Regions from separate parts of the Pectobacterium quasiaquaticum genome, predicted to be linked through region 2. Evidence: predicted binding sites of a transcription regulator. Region 2 holds the regulator's gene; each other region holds the start of a gene.
What was found. Region 2 encodes CRP, which controls carbon source genes, mostly activating them, when cyclic AMP is high. Its sites were predicted from a motif close to ATGTGANNNNNNTCACAT; they were not measured.
Positions count from the first base shown of each region.

Region 1: garD (galactarate dehydratase) is a predicted target of CRP. The motif match lies at 2,736-2,753, and genes of this name have one in related genera.
Region 3: udp (uridine phosphorylase) is a predicted target of CRP. The motif match lies at 1,482-1,499, and genes of this name have one in related genera.

Region 1 covers NZ_CP065177.1:841,309-845,600, forward strand. Annotated here, with positions in the region: gene IG609_RS03855 (methyl-accepting chemotaxis protein) at 1-327, opposite strand, end outside; gene garD (galactarate dehydratase) at 993-2,567, opposite strand; gene IG609_RS03865 (MFS transporter) at 3,110-4,292, shown strand, end outside.
Region 2 covers NZ_CP065177.1:3,972,762-3,977,053, reverse strand. Annotated here, with positions in the region: gene IG609_RS18230 (aminodeoxychorismate synthase component II) at 223-798, shown strand; gene argD (bifunctional acetylornithine/succinyldiaminopimelate transaminase) at 918-2,144, shown strand; gene crp (cAMP-activated global transcriptional regulator CRP) at 2,302-2,934, opposite strand; gene IG609_RS18215 (OsmC family protein) at 3,310-3,717, shown strand; gene IG609_RS18210 (phosphoribulokinase) at 3,830-4,292, opposite strand, start outside.
Region 3 covers NZ_CP065177.1:4,213,937-4,218,228, reverse strand. Annotated here, with positions in the region: gene IG609_RS19285 (hypothetical protein) at 1-135, shown strand, start outside; partial or broken gene IG609_RS19280 (methyl-accepting chemotaxis protein) at 104-415, shown strand; gene IG609_RS19275 (dienelactone hydrolase family protein) at 518-1,345, opposite strand; gene udp (uridine phosphorylase) at 1,668-2,438, shown strand; gene IG609_RS19265 (tyrosine-protein phosphatase) at 2,745-3,527, shown strand; gene IG609_RS19260 (Hsp70 family protein) at 3,659-4,292, shown strand, end outside.

The sequences.
Region 1 (4,292 bases), 1.3 Mb from region 2:
TGCGAGCTGCTCCTGCTGATAAACCGGCGTAACGTTGGCGCGGACCCAGTAGTGGTCACCGTTATTGCGACGATTTTTAACTAATCCAGTCCAGCTATCGCCTTGTTTCAGCGTAAACCACATGTCGGCATAGGCTTCAACGGGCATGTCGGGATGGCGCACAATATTGTGAGGCTGATTGATGAGCTGCTCTTCGGAAAAACCACTAACCGTGATGAAGGCAGAGTTGGCATAGGTGATGTGGCTGTGAATATTTGTCGTGGACATCAATATGGTGTCCATGTCTAACAGATACTCCTGCTGTGTAACAGGTGTATTTAATCTCATTAGAAACCCCGGCGTACGTATCCCGCTCAGTTTTCATGTTCAGACACGTTGGCCGCTTTTCTTGCTTCAGACGCTCTGGTTGTTACAGAGGCTGAAACGCCATGTTGCTGCCGAATGGTCCGTCCCGTGAAATCTGTCAGGCATATTGCTGTATAAATATTCAAGTTATTCAAATAGGTATACTGAAATTTTTTGGGTGACGCGTTCATTTATATAAAATAATGTCAGACATTATTTATAATGATCAGCCTATTTACCCTATATTGTGCGTGATGGAGATTTTGTAACTGTATTTTTGTAACAAATATGTCATCAGTGTTAGCACGCTTTTTCAGCACGCGTAAATTTATGATGAGGATGATTATCTGTCAATTGATTCATTTTATTGACAATAAATAAATGGTAAAAAATGATTAAAAATAGGGTGAGTAAAATAGAGATTTTTCTTAAAAGGTGTTTTGGTGTCGATGATGATGACGTTAAGAAGAATGACTTGTTAAGTTTTTTTTATTTTTTCTTTGCGTGAATGAAATTAAATGTTGCTGCTCTGCTGTTTATTCTTTTAATTACGACTTTCTTCCATGTTTATTGACGCTGAATTTATTATAGATCAAATAATGCGATCCGCAGGCCAGATAATGACGCTGGCCTGCGGAGAACGGTAATCAGGTTACTGGCGCTGGATTGAAGACGGCCAGTGCATTATGCAGTCCCCACTGATCGGACCAAGTTTTTTTCCTGCCGCTGGCGATATCCAAAATGAAGTGGAAAAGCTGCCAGCCCACGTCTTCGATCGTGGCCTCTCCGGTAGCAATGGTTCCGGCATCAATATCCATCAGATCGTGCCAGCGGTTTGCCAATGCGGTTCGGGTTGCCATTTTGATGACAGGGACAGCCAGCAGGCCATAGGGTGTGCCACGACCGGTGGTGAAGACTTGCACGGTGATACCAGAAGCGAGCTGTTGAGTGCCACACACGAAATCACTGGCTGGCGTTGCGGCGTAAATCAGCCCGCGTTTGGTTGGGCGCTGACCGGGGGACAGGACTTCGACAATCGCGCTGGTGCCGGATTTGGCGATGGAGCCGAGCGCTTTTTCCACCACGTTCGCGAGGCCACCTTTTTTGTTGCCCGGCGATGGGTTAGCGCTACGATCGGTCTGCCCGCTGTCGAGGTAGTTATCGTACCAGGCCATTTCTTCCAGCAAGCGTTTACCGACCTCTTCATTGATGACGCGCGGCGTTAACAGATGAATGGCGTCGCGTACTTCGGTCACTTCGGAGAACATGACGGTTGCGCCGCAGCGTACCAGCAGATCGGATGCAAAACCAACGGCTGGGTTCGCGGTGACGCCGGAGAAAGCATCGCTGCCGCCACACTGCATGCCGACAACCAGCTCAGAGGCTGGGCAGGTTTCACGCTGACGTTTGTTCAACCGCTGTAGGTGCTTGTCTGCCATCGTCAGAATGTCATCCACCATCGATCTGAAACCAACGTGGTGTTCATCCTGCAAGCGGACAATGCTGGTGTCGTCAAGGGAGATGGCCTGTACGTCAGACGTCCCTTCCAGCAGGCGTTCCGGCTGTAATTTTTCACAGCCCAGACCAACCACCAGTATCTCGCCACCAAAATTTGGGTTCAGCGCCAGATTGTGAATGGTACGGATAGGAACCACCGCAGCAGGGGCATTGATTGCTACGCCACAGCCATAAAGATGGTTGAGTGCGACAACGCCATCCACATTGGGATATCTCGGCAATAAATCGCGCTCGATAATTTTGACGACATAGTCGACCACGCCCGCGACGCAGTGCACGCTGGTGCTGATGCCCAGCAGATTTTTCGTGCCTACGCTGCCGTCGGCGTTGCGGTAACCTTCAAAGGTATAACCTTCCAGCGCAGGCAGCGCGGGTGGGATTTTGGTCGCTAGCGGCAGGGTTTCCAGCGCGGGAGCTTGAGGCAACTCGACCAACGATTCATCGATCCAGCTTCCTTTCGCAATATCACGCTGCGCATACCCGATAATTTCACCATAGCGGATGATGGCGCCTGATTTGGCGATATCCACAAGGGCAACTTTGTGACCTTGCGGAACATGCTCAATTAATTCGAGATCATCATTAAAACGGGTTCCGGCACGTAAGCCATTATTATTAACAACAATGGCAACATTATCAGAATCGTGGACCTTAATATAAAGTGGCTGCTCTTGTGCAGCATTACTTTCTGATTTATCTGACATGATGCAAGCCTTTATTATTGGTTTATCAGAAACACGGTGGTAGCTATTACCACACTATTACTTCATTGCTCGCTAATGAGTATACGTGAGGTTCCCTTCTCGTACATTATGCAATTGACCTAAGCCAGTGCTTTTTGTTTCTGATTTATCAGGCGAAGCCCCAGTTTTTGGTGAGATTGATCACATTCTTTCAGCGCACGGTTTTTAAGTCAGAAATGAAAATAATGTGTATGAATGTAAAAAGAGAATAGCGGCGTTTTTCGTGAAACACCTCGCACTATATAGGGCAAGTGCACCAACATATTCAAAAGGACATTTTTAATGTTGTGCTTTTAGCTAGTGAGCAGTCAGTGGGTAAAAATTATAATGTTCCTGCGAGTTGAAGATGTCAGCTAATTACTCTGAGGCTATATAGCCTGGCTATTCGCAAAAAAAATAAAAATGGGAATTTAACTATCCACTGATCTTCATTCTGATAACCCTACACCGTTATCTGTTATTCGGAATGAATGAGCGAACCGCGATTGAAGCAGGAGTTCATCATGAATACAGTAAGCTCAGCAGCTGGCGCGATACAAAAGAGAACAAACGCCCGCTACTGGATTGTCGTGATGTTGTTTATTGTCACGTCATTTAACTATGGGGACCGCGCAACCTTGTCCATTGCTGGTTCAGCAATGTCTAAGGAAATTGGGCTGGATGCGGTGGGGATGGGCTATATCTTCTCTGCTTTCTCCTGGGCATATGTTATTGGGCAAATACCCGGAGGCTGGCTGCTCGATCGCTTTGGTTCAAAGAAAGTCTACTTCTATAGTATTTTTACCTGGTCGATTTTTACCTTATTACAAGGTTTTGTCGATATCTTCAGCGGTGCGGGCATCGTCATTTCCCTGTTCTTGCTGCGCTTTATGGTTGGTTTGTGTGAATCACCCTCCTTCCCGGGGAATAGCCGAATTGTAGCGGCCTGGTTCCCTGCACAAGAGCGCGGTACTGCTGTCGCGATATTCAACTCGGCACAATACTTCGCTACCGTGATTTTTGCTCCTATCATGGGCTGGCTGGTACACGCCGTGGGTTGGGCGCATGTGTTCTGGTTCATGGGCGGATTGGGGATCATTCTGAGCTTTGTCTGGCTGAAAGTGATCCACGATCCTAAAGATCACCCTAGCGTGAATCAGGCCGAACTGGATTACATCGAGGCCGGTGGCGCACTGATCAATATGGATGCCAAAGGGTCGAAGAAAGCGACTGAAAAGGGTGAAAAATGGCACCAGATCAAGCAATTAATGCAGTCCCGTATGATGCTTGGTGTTTACATCGGTCAATATTGTATTAACGCACTGACTTACTTCTTCATCACCTGGTTCCCGCTTTATCTGGTTCAGGCGCGCGGTATGTCGATCCTCAAAGCAGGATTCGTCGCCTCGGTTCCTGCTATCTGTGGTTTTGTGGGAGGCGTTCTGGGCGGCATTATTTCCGATTACCTGATGCGCAGGACTAATTCACTGACCTTTGCCCGTAAAACGCCAATCGTTCTCGGTATGTTGCTCTCCATGTCGATGGTGATTTGTAACTACGTTGAAACCGAGTGGGTCGTTATTGCGGTGATGTCTGCAGCCTTCTTCGGCAAAGGCATTGGTGCGCTGGGCTGGGCGGTTATGGCCGATACTGCACCGAAAGAAATCAGCGGATTGAGCGGTGGACTGTTCAATATGTTTGGTAACG
Region 2 (4,292 bases):
GGCTTCCATACTGCAGCCGAAGATCCCATTATTGCCTGAGACATGCACCTCAACTGCTGTGTCATGCATCTGACACACCCCTTTCATGCCGGAGACGGGTACAATGGTTTTTCCGTTTTAGCCCAAATAAGAAGGTATTGAAAAAAATTGTGGGTATTACAGCGGGTATCAAAAGGGTGTTTAAATTATAAATTCATTATTTATAAATAACTTAAGTAAAATATGCTGCTAATTATCGATAACTACGATTCCTTTACCTACAACCTTTACCAATACTTTTGTGAGCTTGGCGCCCAAGTCGTGGTGAAGCGTAATGATGAACTGACGCTGCGTGAGATTGAACAGCTTGCGCCTGAGCGATTGGTGATTTCTCCCGGCCCCTGCACGCCAGATGAGGCGGGTATTTCACTGGCGGCTATTCGTCACTTTGCCGATAAATTGCCTATTTTGGGCGTGTGTCTTGGTCATCAGGCGATGGGGCAGGCGTTCGGCGCTCGGGTGGTGAGGGCACGACAGGTGATGCACGGTAAAACCTCAGCAATTGCGCACAGCGATACGGGGGTTTTTACGGGGCTGGCTCAGCCGTTGACGGTCACCCGCTACCATTCACTCATTATTGATTCCGCCTCGCTACCCGATTGCTTTGAAGTTACGGCTTGGAGCGAACATGAAGGAACGCGTGATGAGATTATGGGGATTCGCCATCGCGCATTGCCGCTGGAAGGGGTGCAGTTTCACCCAGAGAGCATTCTTAGCCAACAAGGGCATCAGCTTTTGGATAATTTCCTTAAAATTTAGCTATATAGAAAGTTATTCTCCTCAGTAGCCGATTTAATATTGCCTGAAATTGATTTTTTATGCATATTTAGTGACTATATTTTCATTCCGATATGATGGACAGCAGAGTGAGGCAGCAAATGGCAGCAGAGCAGAAAGCAGTGACACGGGATACTCACGATAAAGTGATTTTGCCAGTTTATGCACCCGCGAAGTTTGTACCCGTGAAAGGTAAAGGGAGTCGCGTCTGGGATCAGGACGGCCGCGAGTATATCGATTTCTCCGGCGGTATTGCGGTTACGGCGCTGGGTCACTGTCATCCTGCATTGGTGAACGCGTTGCAGCAGCAGGGTGAAAAGCTGTGGCATACCAGCAATATTTTCACTAATGAGCCTGCGTTGCGCCTCGCCAGCAAATTGATTGATGCGACTTTTGCCGACCGTGTGTTTTTTGTTAACTCCGGTGCTGAGGCCAATGAAGCTGCCTTCAAGCTGGCGCGTCACTATGCGGTTAAACGCCATAGTCCGTATAAAACCAAGATCATCGCCTTCTACAATGCATTCCATGGTCGGACGCTGTTCACCGTCTCAGTCGGCGGACAGCCTAAATATGCCGATGGTTTCGGGCCGAAGCCTGCCGATATTGTTCATGTTCCCTTCAACGATCTGGCTGCGGTTAAAGCGGTGATGGACGATCACACCTGTGCAGTCGTGCTTGAGCCGGTTCAGGGTGAAGGGGGGATTACGCCTGCTACGCCTGAATTTTTACAAGGCGTTCGCGAGCTGTGCGATCAGCACAAGGCGCTGCTGGTGTTTGATGAAGTGCAGAGCGGAATGGGGCGTACTGGCAAACTATTTAGCTACATGCACTACGGCATTACGCCGGATATTCTCACAACGGCTAAAGCATTGGGTGGTGGTTTCCCAATTAGCGCGATGCTGACGACGGAAGAGATCGCATCGGCCATGACGGTTGGGGTGCACGGCACCACCTATGGCGGCAACCCGCTGGCCTGTGCGGTAGCGGAAGCCGCGCTGGATATTATCAATACGCCAGAAGTGCTGTCAGGTGTAGCGGATCGCCACGATCGCTTTGTCAGCGAGCTTGAGAAAATCAATCAGCAGTACGATGTATTCAAACAGATCCGCGGTATGGGGCTGTTACTGGGGGCTGAACTGAAACCGCAATGGCACGGTCGTGCGGGCGAGTTTCTGGCGGCGGCAACGGCTCAGGGGCTTATGGTGCTGATGGCTGGGCCGAACGTAATCCGCTTTGTGCCATCTTTGATCATTGATGAAGAGGATATTGCGCAGGGGATGGCAAAATTTGCTAAAGCCGTCGCGCAGGTCGTTAACGCAGCAGACTGATTATGCTCTCAAAAGATCAGCCATAAAAAACGTAGGGAACGTTTTTCAACGTTGCGTTAGCAACGACCCGTAGGGTGGCGAGCAGGAAGCTCGCCATAAAAAAAGCGTGAGGCCGAGGCTTCACGCTTTTTTATTGGTAGGGTACAGCGACAGGGGCTTAGCGAGTGCCGTAAACGACAATCGTTTTACCGTGTGCAGAGATCAGATTCTGGTCTTCTAACATTTTCAGAATGCGGCCCACGGTTTCACGCGAGCAGCCAACGATTTGCCCAATTTCCTGACGGGTAATTTTTATTTGCATGCCATCTGGATGCGTCATGGCATCAGGTTGTTTGGCCAGGTTGAGTAGGGTTTGGGCAATACGGCCGGTCACATCAAGGAAGGCGAGGTTGCCGACCTTCTCAGAGGTAACCTGAAGTCTGCTTGCCATTTGTGCAGACAGGCGCATGAGGATATCCGGGTTAACCTGGATGAGCTGGCGGAATTTTTTATAGGAAATTTCGGCCACTTCACAGGCGGTTTTTGCCCGAACCCATGCGCTGCGTTCCTGACCTTCTTCAAACAGGCCGAGCTCGCCGATAAAATCGCCCTGATTGAGGTAGGAGAGAATCATTTCCTTGCCTTCTTCATCTTTGATTAGCACTGCGACAGAGCCTTTCACGATGTAGTAAAGCGTTTCTGCTTTTTCACCTTGGTGAATCAGCGTGCTCTTCGATGGATACTTGTGAATATGACAATGGGAAAGGAACCATTCGAGAGTTGGGTCTGTTTGCGGTTTGCCGAGAACCATTCGCTATCATCCTCTGTTGTAATTCACTGCGCAAATTACAGGGGTCAGAGTTCCCTGTACGGCGTGTTTTACTGCTAAAAAAATAAAATTCAGTCTAGGCAGAATGACGTCAGGGAATATACTGAAACCACTGTACCCTTTATTTTCCGGTTGCTGCCTTGCCGCACCGTAAACGTGGCTGGGGTATGTCTGGCCAGGCCATCATCTTCTTCGTTTCTGGGTTTGTCCAGAAAAGGTCTATTCTGTTTTCGTTTTAACACAGCTTGAAGGACGTGTCTTGTGTTGTCTCGCTTCAGCATGACAAAGCGCTGATTAACGCTGGTTTTTGTACAGTAACGGTATAAATTTTCAAAAAATTTTTAGTGGAGAGGCATCATGCAGGCACGGGTGAAATGGGTTGAAGGCTTAACGTTTTTGGGCGAATCTGCATCAGGGCATCAGATATTGATGGACGGCAATTCCGGTGATAAAGCGCCCAGTCCGATGGAAATGGTGTTGATGTCTGTAGGCGGATGCAGCGCGATTGATGTGGTATCGATTCTGCAAAAAGGCCGCAACGATGTAGCGGATTGTGAAGTGAAATTAACGTCAGAGCGTCGGTCTGACGCACCGCGTTTATTTACCCACATCAATCTGCATTTTATCGTGACGGGAAAAGGGTTGACCGACAAAGTTGTCGAGCGAGCCGTCGCACTGTCGGCGGAAAAATACTGCTCTGTAGCACTGATGCTGGGTAAAGCCGTTGAGGTGACGCACAGCCACGAAATTAGAGTGCTGGAATAATCCCTTTCTCTGGGCACTCATTCTGGTCACTTAAGCCTGTTATTAGGGGAAACACAGGGGAGGTTCCGGTAGGGAGGCCTCACCCCTATGGCCGCCCCGTGTATCTCGATGCTTATTCGATAGTTTTCCCTTCAATTAACCGCTGCACCAGCGGCGCCATGATCAATTCCATCGCCAGCCCCATCTTCCCGCCGGGAACGACCAGCGTGTTGATGTGCGAAATAAAGGAACCCTGCAACATGGCGAGCAGATAGGGGTAATCAATATTGTCCAATCCCTGAAAATGAATCACGACGAAGCTTTCGTCCAGTGACGGAATCGATTTGGCTGCGAACGGGTTGGAGGTGTCCACGGTAGGCACACGCTGGAAGTTGATGTGTGTGCGAGAGAACTGTGGCGTGATATAGGTGATGTAGTCTTCCATTGAGCGGACGACGGAATCCATCACCGCTTCACGCGAGTGACCGCGCTCATTAACGTCACGAATCAGCTTTTGAATCCATTCCAGGTTGACGATCGGCACCACGCCGACGAGTAAATCGACATGCTGTGCCACGTCGTTTTGTTCGGTGACT
Region 3 (4,292 bases), 240 kb from region 2:
TTGTCTAAACTGTCCTCTTTTCAGGATGGTGCCAGAGATATCGTCAAAGAGGTTTATCCGCAAACGGTAGATGCGAATGACCTCATCGATAACGTGAATGGGCATTATCAGCGAGATTTCGCAGGCCAGCCGTGAGCAGAGCGACGGCATTAACCAGATGAATCTGGCGATTGGACAGATTGATACCACGACCCAGCAGAATATGGCTCTGGTTGAAGAGTCGGCCTCTGCGGCACTGTCTCTGCAAGCACAGGCCTCTGTCCTGGCGGAAGCGGTAAGCGCGTTTAAGTTGCAGTCATATGGCAGCGGCAAAACCGCTTCTTATGCATCGGCACCAATGCGTACGCCAACGCTGTCTTTAGCGCCAGCGGCAGCGAAAGACAAGGGCAATGACGGCGACTGGACGACGTTCTAAGGCTGTCTGTCTCTGTAAAACAGTAAAAAGGTAAAACGCCAACGCCACCATTGTTCGGTGGCGTTTTAGATCGTGGATAAGAACGAAAATGGTGTGATGGCGTTACGCCACGCCGTTTTTCTGGAACCACGCCAGCATATGCTGCCAGCCGTCGCGTGCGGATTCTGCATGATAGCTGGGGCGGTAATCAGCATGAAAAGCATGACCGGCATCGGGATAGACAATGATATCTGCCTCCGCATTGGCAGCACGCAGCGCCTGCCGCATGGTATCCACTTGTTCTAGCGGAATACTCCCGTCTTTCGCACCGTACAACCCCAGCACTGGGGCTGCTAATTCTGTTGCAATATCGACGGGATGTTTAGGGCTATTCAACGTTTTCTCACCCGTACATTTGCCGTACCAGGCAACGGCCGCCTTGAGCTGTGGATTATGCGCGGCGTAGAGCCAGGTGATGCGTCCGCCCCAACAGAAACCCGTTATCGCCAGCTTACTGGCGTCGCCGCCCTGTTTAATCGCCCAGTTGGCCGTGTGATCGAGATCGGATAGCACCTGCGTATCGGGCACCTTATACACCAGCTCGGTCAGGATTCGCTGAATATCGTTATAGTGGCTGGGGTCGCCCTGACGAAAATACAGCTCTGGTGCAATGGCCATATAGCCTCGTTTGGCCAGCCTGCGGCAAACGTCCTGAATGTGTTGATGAACGCCGAAAATCTCCTGCACCACCAGAATGATAGGGAGCGGCTTGTCATGGTTCGCCGGTCTGGCGATATACGCAGGCAACTGCTCGCCCTGAGAAGAAATAGTGGTTTCACTGGCAATGATACCGACAGAATCCGTCGTAATGATGGAGGAGGTCTGCGGTTCTACCGCTGGGGATAGCCCCTGAGGAAGATGTTTGAAGGTTGTCTGTTCATCAGTCTTCATTACGCGCACTCCTGTTATCGGCCGATTTTCATGTGAAAGAGGGATCTCAGAATATCCATCATAAATACTATTAATGATTAAAGAATCTACACTAGAAGACAATTAATCGGCAAAAATGAATTCCCCGTCCAATAAATAGTGATTTAAATCACATTTTTTATGTATGTTGATATTTGTTTCTTTTTTATCGGTGATTCTCGTCACTTAAAAAAACGTCATGATGCGCTAGAGTCTTTTTATTGCACGGACGCCTACAGGCTGCGTTTATGGTGCGTCCAGCACGATTTCTCTGAATACCCAATTGATTGCCCGGGAGGCAGTTATGTCTACATCTGATGTGTTCCATCTTGGTTTGGTCAAGAACGATTTACAGGGCGCGACGCTGGCTATCGTCCCCGGCGATCCTGAGCGTGTTGAAAAAATTGCTCGCCTGATGGATAACCCGGTACATCTGGCATCACACCGTGAATTTACGTCCTGGCGTGCGGAGCTGGACGGCAAGGCAGTGATTGTTTGCTCGACCGGTATCGGTGGCCCGTCAACATCAATTGCGGTCGAAGAATTGGCACAGCTCGGCATCCGTACTTTCCTGCGCGTCGGTACGACGGGGGCGATTCAGTCCGGTATCAATGTCGGCGATGTGCTAGTAACCACGGCAGCCGTTCGCCTTGATGGGGCGAGCCTGCACTTCGCGCCAATGGAATTCCCTGCCGTGGCTGATTTCGGCTGTACCACCGCGCTGGTGGAAGCGGCGAAGGCATCGGGCGCGGCGTTGCACGTGGGCATCACAGCATCTTCCGATACGTTCTATCCGGGTCAGGAACGCTATGACACCTTCTCTGGACGCGTGGTACGTCGTTTCCGCGGTTCGATGGAAGAATGGCAGAGCATGGGCGTGCTGAACTATGAAATGGAATCCGCCACGCTGCTGACGATGTGCGCCAGCCAGGGATTAAAAGCGGGCATGATCGCGGGCGTGATCGTGAACCGTACTCAGCAGGAAATCCCGGATGCGGCGACGATGAAGCTGGCCGAAACCACCGTCGTCAAGGTGTTGCTGGATGCAACCCGCCGCTTGTTAGCCGCTGAATAAGCACAAAAATTGATGGTATTTTGGGCTGGTCATCGTCGATGCCAGCCCGTATCCTGATATACCCGTCATTCTTCAAGCTGCATGTGCGTTGGCTGCGTTCGCTCACCCGAATCACTTACTTGAGTAAGCTCATCGGGATTCCTTCTCTTGCCGCGTTACGAGGCTCATAAATGAACCTCGCCCTAGCGGGTCAACGCTTTGCGTTGTTCAAAACGATAACGTTTTGTCCTGCAACTTGAATTATTTAGGGTATACACTAAATAGCTCAAGTTGCCTTGCTCGCCTTTCAACCTCGCAAGGAGATGTATGACCGAACCAACGTTGCTTCATCCTTCTTTATTACCGCTGGACGGCGGAATCAACTTCCGCGATTTAGGCGGTAACCGCGCTGCTGATGGGCGGCTTATCCGACACGGTAAACTTTTTCGCTCCGGCTCGCTGGATTTGCTGAGTCAGGCTGACTGTGAACACCTTGCGGGCGTGCCGATTTCCCACGTGGTGGACTATCGGGATGCTGATGAAATTGCGCAGAAGCCCGACGTCTTGTGGACGGGGGCGAATTACCACGCTTACCCAGCCAACCCATTGCGCCATGAAGTGACGGCTAATCTGGATTCATTGGGATCCGATGTGCTGGCGGCGTTTGATTCCCGCGCATTCATGTTGGAGCTTTACCGCCGTCTGCCTTTCAATAACTCAGCCTATAAACAGCTGGTATCGCTGCTATTGCGGCCGGATGAGGGCGGGCTGGTACAGCACTGCGCCGTCGGTAAAGATCGCACCGGTATCGGTTCGGCGCTGGTGATGTTTGCGCTGGGGGCAGATGAGCAGACGGTGATGGAAGATTACTTGCTCACCGAGACGACGCTGACGCCCTTCCGCCAGCAACTACTGACACATCTGTCGGCAACGCTGAATGAAAAAGCGCTGGGACAGTTCTCTTATGTGCTGTCGGTGCAGGAAGAGTTCATCGTGACGGCGTTGCAGGCCATCTACGAACGGCATGGTTCGATCGATAGTTGGCTTGAGGTGGAATACGGGCTGGATAATCGTGCGCGGAATTATTTGCAGGATAAATATCTGGCGTAATTTAGAATAGGACGTTTTTTAAGTTCGTTATTGTGTTCATAATTAGTCCTACTATCGGTTAATTCTATTCAGCTTACCCACGCCCGATGAATTTCATCAGGCGTTTTGCGTTTATTCAATCAGGGAGGAATATGTCTCATATCATAGGGATTGATTTAGGTACGACAAATAGTCTGGCTTCATTTTGGGACGGCGAGAAAGCCGTACTGATTCCTAATGCACACGGTGATTACCTCACCCCCTCAGTTATCGGCCTTGATGATAACGGCGACCTATTGGTGGGGCGTGTGGCTAAAGAGCGTTTGATTACTCACCCGCTTAAAACCGCAGCATTGTTCAAACGCTACATGGGGACGAAAAAGGCCTATTCGCTTGGTAATGTACAGACCTACCAGCCTGAGGAATTATCTTCTTTTCTGCTACGCGTGTTGAAAGCTGATGCTGAAGCATTTCTTGGTGCGCCCGTGACAGAAGCGGTCATCAGCGTGCCTGCTTACTTTAATGACAAACAACGCAAAGCAACGCAGATTGCAGGGCAGCTAGCTGGCCTCAAGGTTGAACGTTTGGTGAATGAGCCGACGGCCGCTGCGTTAAGTTACGGGTTGCACATCAATGCACCAGAAAACCGTTTTTTAGTATTCGATCTGGGCGGTGGCACCTTCGATGTGTCGGTCCTGACGCTATTTGACGGCATTATGGAAGTGAACGCCACAGCAGGGCACAACACACTAGGGGGCGAAGATTTTGTCGATACGTTGGTAAAAG